Regions from separate parts of the Bacillus mexicanus genome, predicted to be linked through region 1. Evidence: riboswitches for the same ligand, from Rfam matches in the RefSeq annotation. Region 1 holds a riboswitch; each other region holds the start of a gene.
What was found. A riboswitch is a leader RNA that binds a small molecule or an ion and turns the genes downstream of it on or off. The one in region 1 is predicted to bind S-adenosylmethionine.
Positions count from the first base shown of each region.

Region 2: linked by a shared signal. The riboswitch ahead of AAGG74_RS13555 (5-methyltetrahydropteroyltriglutamate--homocysteine S-methyltransferase) and the one ahead of AAGG74_RS08490 (bifunctional homocysteine S-methyltransferase/methylenetetrahydrofolate reductase) in region 1 are both predicted to bind S-adenosylmethionine.
Region 3: linked by a shared signal. The riboswitch ahead of mtnW (2,3-diketo-5-methylthiopentyl-1-phosphate enolase) and the one ahead of AAGG74_RS08490 (bifunctional homocysteine S-methyltransferase/methylenetetrahydrofolate reductase) in region 1 are both predicted to bind S-adenosylmethionine.

Region 1 is NZ_JBCEYV010000001.1:1,564,012-1,568,079, forward strand. Features, by position in the region: gene AAGG74_RS08470 (DegV family protein) at 1-402, shown strand, start outside; gene AAGG74_RS08475 (DUF3784 domain-containing protein) at 443-733, opposite strand; gene AAGG74_RS08480 (CvfB family protein) at 846-1,694, opposite strand; gene AAGG74_RS08485 (YajQ family cyclic di-GMP-binding protein) at 1,842-2,333, shown strand; SAM riboswitch class I at 2,432-2,550, shown strand; gene AAGG74_RS08490 (bifunctional homocysteine S-methyltransferase/methylenetetrahydrofolate reductase) at 2,641-4,068, shown strand, end outside.
Region 2 is NZ_JBCEYV010000002.1:765,694-769,761, reverse strand. Features, by position in the region: gene AAGG74_RS13560 (NupC/NupG family nucleoside CNT transporter) at 1-226, opposite strand, end outside; purine riboswitch at 354-455, opposite strand; gene AAGG74_RS13555 (5-methyltetrahydropteroyltriglutamate--homocysteine S-methyltransferase) at 707-1,843, opposite strand; SAM riboswitch class I at 1,920-2,026, opposite strand; gene AAGG74_RS13550 (5-methyltetrahydropteroyltriglutamate--homocysteine S-methyltransferase) at 2,094-3,227, opposite strand; SAM riboswitch class I at 3,311-3,418, opposite strand; gene AAGG74_RS13545 (LURP-one-related/scramblase family protein) at 3,485-3,973, opposite strand.
Region 3 is NZ_JBCEYV010000001.1:1,313,390-1,317,457, reverse strand. Features, by position in the region: gene AAGG74_RS06970 (carbon-nitrogen family hydrolase) at 1-594, opposite strand, end outside; gene AAGG74_RS06965 (pyridoxal phosphate-dependent aminotransferase) at 689-1,885, shown strand; SAM riboswitch class I at 1,924-2,025, shown strand; gene mtnW (2,3-diketo-5-methylthiopentyl-1-phosphate enolase) at 2,111-3,328, shown strand; gene mtnX (2-hydroxy-3-keto-5-methylthiopentenyl-1-phosphate phosphatase) at 3,325-4,029, shown strand; gene AAGG74_RS06950 (methylthioribulose 1-phosphate dehydratase) at 3,987-4,068, shown strand, end outside.

The sequences.
Region 1 (4,068 bases):
AAGAACTTTTGCGAACAGCTTGAGCACATTTTTACCGTTGATGATCTCACATATCTTGCAAGAGGCGGCCGCATCTCCAAAACGTCCGCTTTTGTCGGCGGCCTGCTGAATATTAAACCGCTGCTTCATATGGAGGACGGCAAGCTTGTGCCTCTGGAAAAAATCCGCGGACAGAAAAAACTATTCAAACGGATTATTGAACTTATGAAAGAGCGCGGTGCTGATTGGAGCAATCAAACTGTAGGAATCAGCTACGCCGTCAACGAAGAAAAAGCCATTGCCATGAAACACTTGATTGCGGATGAATTTAAGCCGAAAGAGATCATCATTCATTCAATCGGTTCTGTAATCGGCTCGCACGCAGGTCCCGGCACATTGGCCATATTCTTTTTAGGAAAATGAACAAACAAAAACCTCCAGTATTTGATGCGGTCTGGAGGTTTTATAGCAATGTTTTCTTTACATACATGATGACTCCCGCTCCATATGCCAAAATCATAGGCGGAATCAGCTGGTCTTGTCCTTGAAATGAAATAAACCCATTTAACAGAATAAACATCCCTGAATTCAGAAAAAAGTATCCCGCAATTCTAGCCAGACGGTCTTTGTCACGTATCCGGGACTCACCGAAACCGGACAGTATCCATGTTTGCTTTTTTATTCCTGCCATATAAGCAATCCAAAAGAAAAGCACCGCAATCAAGATCAATAAAAAATCGATCCGAATTTCCATAAACTCTCCCCCTGTCTTTTCACTGACAAAACACTCTGTCTCCCGTAATAATACGTAACAGCACTTTATTTATGAAGTCCTTTGATAAAAAAATAGAAGGCGCACGGGCCTTCTATTTTTTCTCGTATGTCCATCCTTTTTCCTGATATACTTTCCCGTTTTTCATCAAATGGCCGAGCGCGCGTTTAAAGGCGGCTTTGCTCATGTTAAACTGTTCTCTGATATCATCAGGCTGGCTTTTGTCACTATACGGCATGGCGCCGTTTCTTGTTCTCATATACGTCAAAATGTACTCTGCATCTACAGACAGCGCATCCTGTTTTCTCGGCAATAGCGACATGTTGACTGAACCGTCTTCTTTCACTTGAATCACTCGTCCCGTGATTCTTGAACCGAGTCTCGGCTCCTCTTTTCGTTCTGAAGGATGGATAAAACCTCTGATGCCTTCATCCGTAATGACGAATGAACCCGTGGCGATTAATCTATACACCGTACCTGTCAGCTCTTTATTCATCAGATTTTCCGGAGCATCGGTAAACAGTTCGCTGATGACATCTTCCGGCGCTGGTTTCGCAAACATCCGCCCCCGGTTCGTCACCTTCAGCATACAGTAGAGCTTGTCGCCTTTTTGTGGCCAGACATCCTCGTATGGAGGCAAATGCTCAGTTGCGACAAGCGCGTCCTTGGATAAGCCGACATCCACGAAAACGCCCATATCTTCCACTTTATCCACCACTTCAACCCAGTCGTACTCGTCCGCGCTGATGACCGGAATTTTCATTGTGGCCGCAAGCCTTTCCTGCTGGTCGACATATATAAAGACCTCTACTTCGTCTCTGTCCTCGATATCCTCTGTTATTTCACTATTATGTAAGAGAATCGTATCCTCCCCGTCGGTTAAAAAGTAGCCGAAATCGGTTTGGTGATCTATACTCAAGGTTAATTGCTGCCCTGGTCTCATGCTATCTTCCTTCCTGTTCCGCTCATTTTTCCGCGGATTTTGTTTACATTTTTTCCAAGCATCACAAATTGATTCTATGTTCTGTTGGAAGTTTCTCTTTATTCTACTATAATCAACACATAAGTGAAATGTTATGGAGGTTTTCGTATGGCAAAAGAAAGTTCATTTGATATTGTATCCAAAGTAGAATTGCCTGAAGTGCAAAACGCGATTCAAACCGCACTGAAAGAAATCAGCACTCGCTATGACTTTAAAGGGAGCAAAAGCAACATTTCTTTAGAGAAAGAAGAGCTTGTCCTCATTTCTGATGACGAATTCAAATTAAGCCAGCTGAAAGATGTGCTTGTCGGTAAATTGATTAAACGAAACGTGCCGACAAAAAACATTGATTACGGCAAGGTAGAAAGCGCGTCAGGCGGAACAGTGCGCCAGCGTGCAAAGCTGGTACAAGGCATTGACAAGGACAACGCCAAAAAAATCAATACGATCATCAAAAACACCGGACTGAAAGTAAAGTCTCAAGTGCAGGATGACCAAGTGCGCGTGACAGGAAAAAACAAGGATGACCTGCAGCAGATTATCACAGCAGTGAGAGCCGCAGACCTCCCAATTGACATTCAATTTATAAATTTCAGATAAATTTTCTGAATCCTATTGATTATTGTCTTTATTTTCGGTAAATTTAGAGAAAGGGAAAATGCCAGGCGCACTTCCTGAATACGAAAATTTCATATCCGTTCTTATCAAGAGAAGCAGAGGGACTGGCCCGACGAAGCTTCAGCAACCGGTGTAATGGCAATTCAGCCATAACCAAGGTGCTAAATCCAGCAAGCTCGAACAGCTTGGAAGATAAGAAGAGACAATATCACTGACATAGTCCTCTTCTTAAGAGGACTTTTTTTATTTCTCTTTTTTCCTTGCTGAATGTGAATAAAGGAGGCTGACAATGGGACTTTTAGAAGATTTGGAAAAACAGGTGTTAATTGGTGACGGGGCCATGGGAACGCTTCTCTATTCCTATGGCATTGACAGGTGCTTTGAGGAGCTCAACATTTCAAAGCCAGAGGACATCCAGCGTATACATAAAGCGTACGTTGAGGCTGGTGCCAACATTATTCAAACAAATACGTACGGAGCCAATTATATTAAATTATCCAGGCACGGGCTTGAGGGTGATATCAAAAAAATGAATCAGGAGGCGGTAAAAATCGCGCGGGCTTCAGCAGGCGACGCGTACGTTCTTGGAACGATGGGCGGCATCCGCACATTTAATAAAAACGCCTACAGCCTTGACGAGATCAAACGCAGCTTTCGCGAGCAGCTGTACCTTCTGCTGCATGAAGAGCCGGACGGCTTGCTGTTGGAAACGTATTACGATTTGGAAGAAGCCCGTGAAGTGCTGAAAATCGCCCGTAAAGAGACTGGACTTCCAATTATGCTTAATGTCTCCATGCATGAGCAAGGCGTACTGCAGGACGGAACGCCGCTTTCTGAAGCATTGCGGTCAATTGCTGATCTCGGCGCCGATATCGTCGGCATTAATTGCCGGCTCGGCCCTTACCACATGATTGAAGCACTCAGCGAAGTGCCGATTTTTGATGATGTCTTCTTATCAGTTTATCCAAACAGCAGTCTTCCCTCGCTTGAAGAAGGGCGGCTCGTCTATGAAACAGACGACACCTATTTTCAGCAAAGTGCGTCAGAATTCCGCAGGCAAGGCGCACGAATTATCGGCGGCTGCTGCGGCACCACACCGAATCATATCCGGGCGATGGCGGAAGCCGTTGGCGGTCTTGCTCCAATTACAGAAAAAGAAGTCAAAACCCCGGCGAAAGAATATATTTCTGTTCAGCAGGAGCGGACAGAACCTGGCCTGAATGAGATCGCCACGAAAAAACGCTCCATCATCGTAGAGCTGGACCCGCCGAAAAAATTGAGCTTTGACAAATTTCTGTCCGCCGCTGCTGAATTAAAAGAAGCGGGAATTGATGCCCTGACACTCGCTGATAATTCTTTGGCAACCCCGCGGATCAGCAATGTAGCCTGCGGCTCCCTTGTGAAGCAGCAGCTTGATATGCGCTCCCTTGTCCATATTACGTGCCGTGACCGGAACATTATCGGCTTGCAGTCACATTTAATGGGCCTTGATACATTAGGGCTGACTGACGTGCTGGCTATCACGGGTGATCCTTCTAAAATCGGGGATTTTCCGGGTGCGACGTCTGTGTATGATTTAACATCCTTTGATTTAATCAGGCTGATCAAACAGTTCAATGAAGGGCTGTCCCTGTCTGGAAAACCGCTTGGCAAGAGAACGAATTTCTCAGTTGCCGCCGCATTTAATCCTAATGTTCGCCATTTGGACAAAGCGGTC
Region 2 (4,068 bases), on a different contig from region 1:
ACGCGATACCGTCACTGGCGCAAGCAATCAGCCAAGTGAAGAATTCACCAATTTTTCCGATGACCCAGCTTCCGATTTTTGTTCCCAGCATAAACCAAGTAATCAGCAATTCCAGCACAATTAACGTAATGATCGGACGCCACTTGATTTTCTTTTTCTGCGGAGAACATAGGAATACAACTGCCATAATCACAATGAGACCGATAAGGTTTAATAAAAAATACATGATAGCAACTCCTATGTGGTTTATTATGGAAACGAAAAAAGCCCTTATCCCTCACAAATTCTGGAAATACAGAAAGTGTGAAAAATAAGAGCAAACAGAAAAGAACTTGTCCTTTTCAACTCGTTCAAATTTAATCAAACTTTCTTGTAGTCTAGTTTTTTACGGTTACTAGGTAGAAACAATCAGACCATATTACTGATTATATACAAGAATGTCTTTTTCTAAGATGATAGCAGTATTTTATCCTTTCATTTTTTGAAAATCAACCTTTTTAACTTTTTTCACAATAATAAAATTAATATTGCGGCATGAGAAAATAAAGGAATAACACGTTCGTGTGTCATCCATTTCATGCAGTCAATTTGTTTGCAGATTTTGCTCTGTCTGATTTTGATAAGAGCCGTGTGCCACTCAGGATGGTGCAACAGCTGAAAAAAAACACACTTGCTCCGCAATGGAATCAAGTGTGTTTTTCTTTGCTTATTTCCAAACATCGTTAGCGATTTCAACCACATGGCGGAGCTTCGCCCACTGCTGTTCTTCAGTCAGCTTGTTGCCTTCTTCAGTTGAAGCGAATCCGCATTGCGGGCTGAGGCAAAGCTGGTCTAAGCCTACATAACGAGACGCTTCTTCGATCCGGCGTTTCACATCATCCGGGTGTTCAAGCTCACCGAATTTAGATGTCACTAAGCCAAGGACTAGTTGAAGGTCAGGCCGTTTTACGTAACGGAGCGGCTCAAATCCGCCGGAGCGTGAATCATCATACTCTAAGAAAAGCCCGTCAAGATTCAAGCCGTCAAAAATGGTTTCAGCTGCTGCGTCATAGCCGCCTTCCGCTGTCCAAGTGGACTGGAAGTTGCCGCGGCAAATATGCATGGTGACTGTCAGGTCATCCGGACGGTCTGCAATCGCGTCATTAATCGATTTCGCAAACAGCTGGCGTAGCTCATCAGGTGTTGTTCCGAACGCTTCGATTTGTTTTAAGCCTTTTTCTGATAAGAAAACAGCCCATGCTGTATCATCAAGCTGGAGGTAACGGCAGCCTCTGTCATAAAACGCTTGAATCGCTTTTTTATATGCTTGGGACACATCGTGCTGGAAAAGGTGATAGTCGTTTTTGTATGCACCCTTTTCCAGTTTTCCGCGGAAAAACAGCATATTCGGGCTCGGAATCGTCATCTTAGGCGTCGCATCACCGGCAATACTATGGAGAAATGAGTAATCTTCGAGCATTGGGTGAGTTGAAAAGTCGATATCGCCTGTGACTTTAATGCCGCGTGCTTTTGTTTGTACGTTATGGAATTGAATCCCTTGCTCAGGAGTAAACGGCTCAACGCCATCCAAATTTTCCAGAAAATCAAAGTGCCACCATGCTCTGCGGAATTCACCGTCTGTCACGACGTTCAGGCCGGTTTCCTTCTGTTTTTCCACGATGCGGATGATTTCATCATTTTCGATTTGGCGAAGCTGCTCAGCCGTTATATCGCCGGCCGCTTTTTGCAGCCGCGCTTTTTTAACGGGCTCTGATCTCAGCAAGCTTCCGACTTGATCCGCGCGAAACGGCGGTTTTTTTCTTTGAAGTGATTTTTGTTCTGCGGGTGTTTTTTGTTGTGGCATGTTGTCCATTCCTTCTTTCCATTCAAATATAAAAAGCTCTTCCTTGGGATAAGGAAGAGCTTGTCTGACAATCTCAACCTTATCTTCAAGAACAATCATTGTTCTAAAGGATTTAGCACCATTCTGTTAAACAGCGGTTGCCGGGTATCGCAGGGCCAGTCCCTCCACCTCTCTTGATAAGGAAAACCTTTTATGAAATTTTCTGATATTATCTATTATTCACACATTTTCTGATTCTGTCAATGATAGATTATCTCCACACATCATTGGCGATGTTGATGACATGACGCAGCTTCGCCCATTGCTGCTCCTCTGTCAAAAGATTGCCTTCTTCTGTAGAGGCGAAACCGCATTGCGGGCTGAGGCACAGCTGATCCAGGCTGACAAAGCGCGCGGCTTCATGAATTCGGCGTTTCACATCTTCAGGATTTTCAAGCTCGCCGTATTTCGATGTAATCAAACCGAGCACAATGTGCAGATCCTTGCGCTTCACAAAACGGAGAGGATCAAAGTTTCCAGAGCGGTCATCATCGTATTCCAAGAACAGTCCATCCAAGTGTAAGCCGTCCAAAATCGTTTCTGCAACAGCATCATAGCCTCCTGATGCCGCCCAAGTTGAACGGAAGTTGCCCCGGCAAATGTGCATCGTGATTGTTAAATCATCAGGCCGGTCTGCCACTGCCTCGTTAATCGTTTTGGCGAACAAGGCAGGCAATGTTTCTGGATCGCCGCCGAGTGCCCGGACAACTTCTCTGCCTTTTTCCTCAAAGAAAAGGGACCATGACGTATCATCAAGCTGAAGGTAACGGCATCCGGCATCATAAAAGGCTTTGATTGCTTTTTTGTACGCTTGGGCCAGATCATGAAAGTATTCCTCTTGGTCGTCATAAACTTTTTTATCCGCCTTTTCACCAAAAAACAGCATATTCGGGCTCGGAATCGTCAGTTTTGGTGTCGCATCTCCAGCAATTTCTTGTAAAAATCGATAATCAGCAAGCGCTGGGTGATCCGTAAAATCGAGTTTTCCCGTCACTTTGATGCTGCGTGCTTTTGTTTTTGCATTGTGGAACTGAATTCCTTCCGCCGGAATAAACGGTTCCACTCCGTCAAGCCCCTCCAGGAAATCATAATGCCACCAAGAACGGCGGAATTCCCCATCAGTTACCACTTCAAGGCCAATTTCTTTTTGCTTGTCTACAATCCGGATGATTTCTTGATTTTCGATTTCACGAAGCTGTTCTGCTGTGACCTTGCCGGCCGCTTTCTTCTGCCGTGCTTCTTTCACCGGAACAGATCGCAGTAAACTGCCAACATGATCGGCACGGAAGGGAGCGCTGTGTTGTTTTGCTGGTTTTTGTCCCGCACCATTTGTTTGTTGAGCCATGTCATTCGCCTCTTTTCTGAAATGTGTTGAACATAAAAAAGCTCTTCCTTCGAGTAAGGAAGAGCTTGAATGATCAAATCTCCGCCTCATCTGCAAGAACGCAATGTTCTAAAGGATTTAGCACCATTCTGTTGTGAAACAGCGGTTGCCGGGTATCATAGGGCCAGTCCCTCCACCTCTCTTGATAAGGTACATCTGCATATTCAAATTTCAATTATCTTAATATTATTACTTTTAGATCAATTGTCAATGATATTTTAGAAAATATGGTCATCTTTATCTTCATATAACACCATATCAAGCACGATAGCGATAGCCGTGCAGATCAGCACATCTTCTTCGTTTGCAATCTGCAAATGATAGGAATCACCCCAGCTGAGCCACTTCTTGCTGACTGACATTCGGACATTCTCTCCATCTGTTATCTGGAATTCATTTTTCCACAAGTCACCGTCGATTTCCCAGCTGAGCTTGGAAATTTCAAATTTCGGTTTGAAAAATGTTACTTTTTTCGTCACCTCACAAACCAATTCATTCCCAATTGAAATCTCATATCTCGGCAAAAAAGACATTACTTTTTGTTCGATAGAAACGAGCGATTTTCCGGATGAATCTGTCATTTGCAGCGAGTCGCCTAACGAAAAAAACCGGCCCTCTACCTTGAATTTCTCTTGTTCATCCCGGTCATAAATGTGGAATGCATCTTTAAACGAGAACATTTTTTGTTTCATAAATAAATCGATCATTGCGCAGTCTCCTTTGAATTCGCCTTGTAAAAGATTACGGACAGGGGGTAAAAAGGTTTCAAGTTATGTTTTTAAAATGAAAAAGGCTGCAATTG
Region 3 (4,068 bases), 250 kb from region 1:
ATTGCAGGCGGCGACAAAGCATTGATTTTCAATGGCCCGGGCAATAAGCAGGCTTTTCCAATGGTCAAGGCGGGGGAGAGGCCATTCCGCGGAAATAAACAGCACGTTGGCGCCTTTTGTCGTATGTTTTCTGATCCATTCTGGAAAACGGATGTCGTAACAGATCAGTCCGGAGCTTTTGACACCATCAAGCTCAAAGTATCCGTCATCGGTACCGGCTGATAAATAGACATGCTCATCCATCAGCTGAAAAAGATGGGCTTTTCTATACTCTTTAATGATTTGTCCTTCCTGATCCGCGATGTACATTGTATTATAAACATCAGAATGATCTCTGACAGCCACCGAGCCGGCGACAATATGAACGCCGTATTTTTTTGCTGTTTTCTTGAGCCAGCTCTGAGCAGAACGGCCGTCTTCATCAGCGAGCTCATCAAGGTTGGCCAAATCATATCCGGTCGTCCATAATTCTGGAAGAACAACAACATCAGCATGTTTGCTTTCTTTTTCAATAAAAAAATCAGCCTTTTTTATATTTTCAGAAGGTTTTCCGTATGAAATATCAAATTGAAGACAAGATACCGTCCATTTCATCTTTTTACCACCCCAAATTTTTCTTTACTTTTTTATTTTAACCATATATGATGATGGACTATCATTTCAAGATTTTTTTAGAAGGTGAGAATAGATGAATTTTGAACAGTCTCATGTATTGAAGGAATTGCCTAAGCAATTCTTTGCTTCTCTAGTGCAGAAAGTGAATCGAAAGCTCGCAGAAGGACACGATGTCATCAATCTCGGACAGGGAAATCCGGATCAGCCGACTCCGAAACATATCGTCGAAGAAATGAAACGGGCTGTTGCTGATCCTGAAAATCATAAATACTCAACTTTTCGCGGCTCACATAGTCTAAAATCAGCCGCCGCAGCATTTTATAAAAGAGAATATGGCATTGATCTTGACCCGGAAACTGAAATCGCTGTATTATTCGGCGGAAAAGCTGGTTTGGTTGAGCTCCCGCAATGTTTGTTAAACCCCGGTGATACGATTTTAGTTCCTGATCCGGGCTATCCTGATTACTGGTCAGGTGTCATGCTTGCAAAAGCGAAAATGGAAATGATGCCGCTCGTAAAAGAGAGGGCGTTTCTCCCTGATTACAGCAGCATCTCTGCTGAAGTGAGGGAACAGGCGAAATTAATGTATTTAAATTATCCGAACAATCCGACCGGGGCTGTTGCTACTTCTGCATTTTTTGAAGAAACCGTGAATTTTGCGAAAGAAAATGAAATCTGTGTCGTACACGATTTTGCTTACGGCGCTGTAGGGTTTGACGGGAACAAGCCGTTAAGCTTTTTGCAGACTGAAGGGGCAAAGGATATCGGCATTGAAATTTACACGCTGTCAAAAACGTATAATATGGCAGGATGGCGGGTCGGCTTTGCCGTCGGAAACGCTTCGGTCATTGAAGCGATCAATCTTTATCAAGACCATATGTTTGTCAGTCTTTTCAAAGCGACCCAGGAGGCAGCTGCAGCGGCGCTGCTAGCTGAACAAACATGTGTGGCGGAGCAAAATGCCCGCTATGAGAGCAGGAGAGACGCTTGGATCACAGCATGCCGGGACATCGGCTGGGAGGTGACAGCTCCGGCAGGTTCATTTTTTGCATGGCTGCCTGTACCTAAAGGCTATACGTCTGAGCAGTTCTCAGACCTTTTGCTGGAAAAAGCGAATGTGGCGGTCGCCGCTGGAAACGGCTTCGGTGAATATGGCGAGGGCTATATTAGAGTCGGACTGCTGACAAGCGAAGAAAGACTTAAGGAAGCCGCTGATCGAATTGGGAAACTGAATTTGTTTACCCGAAAAAGCATTGACAAGATTCTGTAACGGTGGGATAATTCAAAATAATTTATAAAATCTATATTTTCTTATCAAGAGCAGGCAGAGGGACGAGCCCGATGAAGCCCGGCAACCGACTTTGTAAAGCACGGTGCTAATTCTTGCAGCTGGCGGCTGAGAGATAAGATTCGGACGAGAAACGAAACCTCTTTAGACGCGGATGGCTGTTTGAAGAGGTTTTTTTATATGGATGAAAATGAAAGGAGCTCTGGCATGAGTGAGTTATTGGCAACATATCTCCTGACAGAACCGGGAGCTGAAATAGAGAAAAAAGCAGAACAAATCGCGACAGGATTGACAGTAGGCTCATGGACAGATCTGCCTCTGGTGAAACAAGAGCAAATACAAAAGCATAAGGGGCGTGTGCTGAAGGTCGAGGAAAGAGAAGGAACTCCTGCATCAGGTAAACAAGCGGTCATCACAATTGCCTATCCTGAGATCAATTTCTCACAGGACATCCCGGCTCTGCTGACAACAGTGTTTGGCAAGCTGTCGCTGGACGGAAAAATCAAATTACTTGATCTGCATTTTTCAGAAGCATTTAAGCGCACGCTGCCGGGGCCAAAGTTTGGCGTATACGGCATCCGAAAGCTGCTGGGAGAGTTTGAGAGGCCGCTGTTAATGAGCATTTTTAAAGGGGTTATCGGCAGAGATCTGAGTGACATTAAAGAACAGCTCAGACAGCAGGCGCTTGGCGGAGTTGACTTGATTAAGGACGATGAAATTTTCTTTGAAACAGGTTTGGCGCCTTTTGAAACAAGAATTACTGAGGGAAAGCAAATATTGAAAGAAACATATGAACAAACCGGACATAAAACACTGTACGCGGTGAATTTGACGGGCCGCACGGCTGATCTGAAAGACAAAGCGAGACGCGCCGCCGAATTAGGGGCGGATGCGCTTTTGTTTAATGTCTTCGCTTACGGCTTGGATGTCATGCAAAGCCTTGCGGAAGATCCTGAAATCCAGATTCCGATTATGGCACATCCAGCGGTTAGCGGGGCATTTACGTCATCTCCTTTTTACGGCTTTTCTCACGCCCTTTTGCTCGGAAAATTAAACAGGTATTGCGGTGCCGATTTTAGTCTCTTTCCGTCTCCATATGGTTCTGTTGCGCTTCCAAGAGAGGATGCGCTGGCGATTCACGAGGAATGTGTAAGAGAGGATGACTTTAATCAAACATTTGCCGTTCCGTCAGCAGGCATTCATCCCGGCATGGTGCCGCTTTTGATGCGGGATTTCGGCATAGATCATATTATTAACGCCGGAGGAGGCGTACATGGACATCCGAACGGCGCCCAAGGCGGGGGCAAAGCGTTCAGAGCCATAATTGATGCGGTTTTAGATGCACAGCTGATTGATGAAAAAGCCGAGCAATGCAAAGATCTAAAGCTCGCGCTAGATAAATGGGGGAAGGTTGAAGCTGTATGACTCAAAAGCCTTTAATTATTTGTGATTTTGACGGAACCATCACAATGAACGACAACATTATAAGCATCATGAAAACATTCGCTCCGCCAGAGTGGACGGCGTTAAAAGACGGCGTGCTTTCCAAAACACTGTCGATCAAGGAAGGTGTCGGTCGGATGTTCGGCCTTCTGCCAAGCCATTTAAAAGAAGAGATTACAAGATTTGTATTAGAAGACGCGAAAATCAGAGAAGGATTTCAGGAATTTGTTGCATTTATCAATGAGAACAAGCTGCCGTTTTATGTCGTAAGCGGAGGAATGGACTTTTTTGTATATCCATTGCTTGAAGGCATTGTGGAGAAAGACCATATTTATTGCAACCATGCGTCATTTGATAATGACTATATTCATATTGACTGGCCTCATTCCTGCGACGGAACATGCAGCAATCAATGCGGGTGCTGTAAGCCGACTGTGATACGTGAACTTTCTGAACCGAATCAATATATCATCATGATCGGTGATTCGGTTACAGATGTGGAGGCGGCAAAGCTGTCTGACCTTTGCTTTGCAAGGGATTATTTATTAAACGAATGCCGAGAACATCATTTGAATCATCTTCCGTATCAAGACTTTTATGAGATAAGAAAAAGTATTGAGAATGTAAAGGAGGTACAGGAATGGCTGCAAAACAAGAGCGTTGGAAAGAACTTGCTGAAGTAAAGCGGGAATTAGCAGAAAGAGATTGGTTTCCGGCGACGA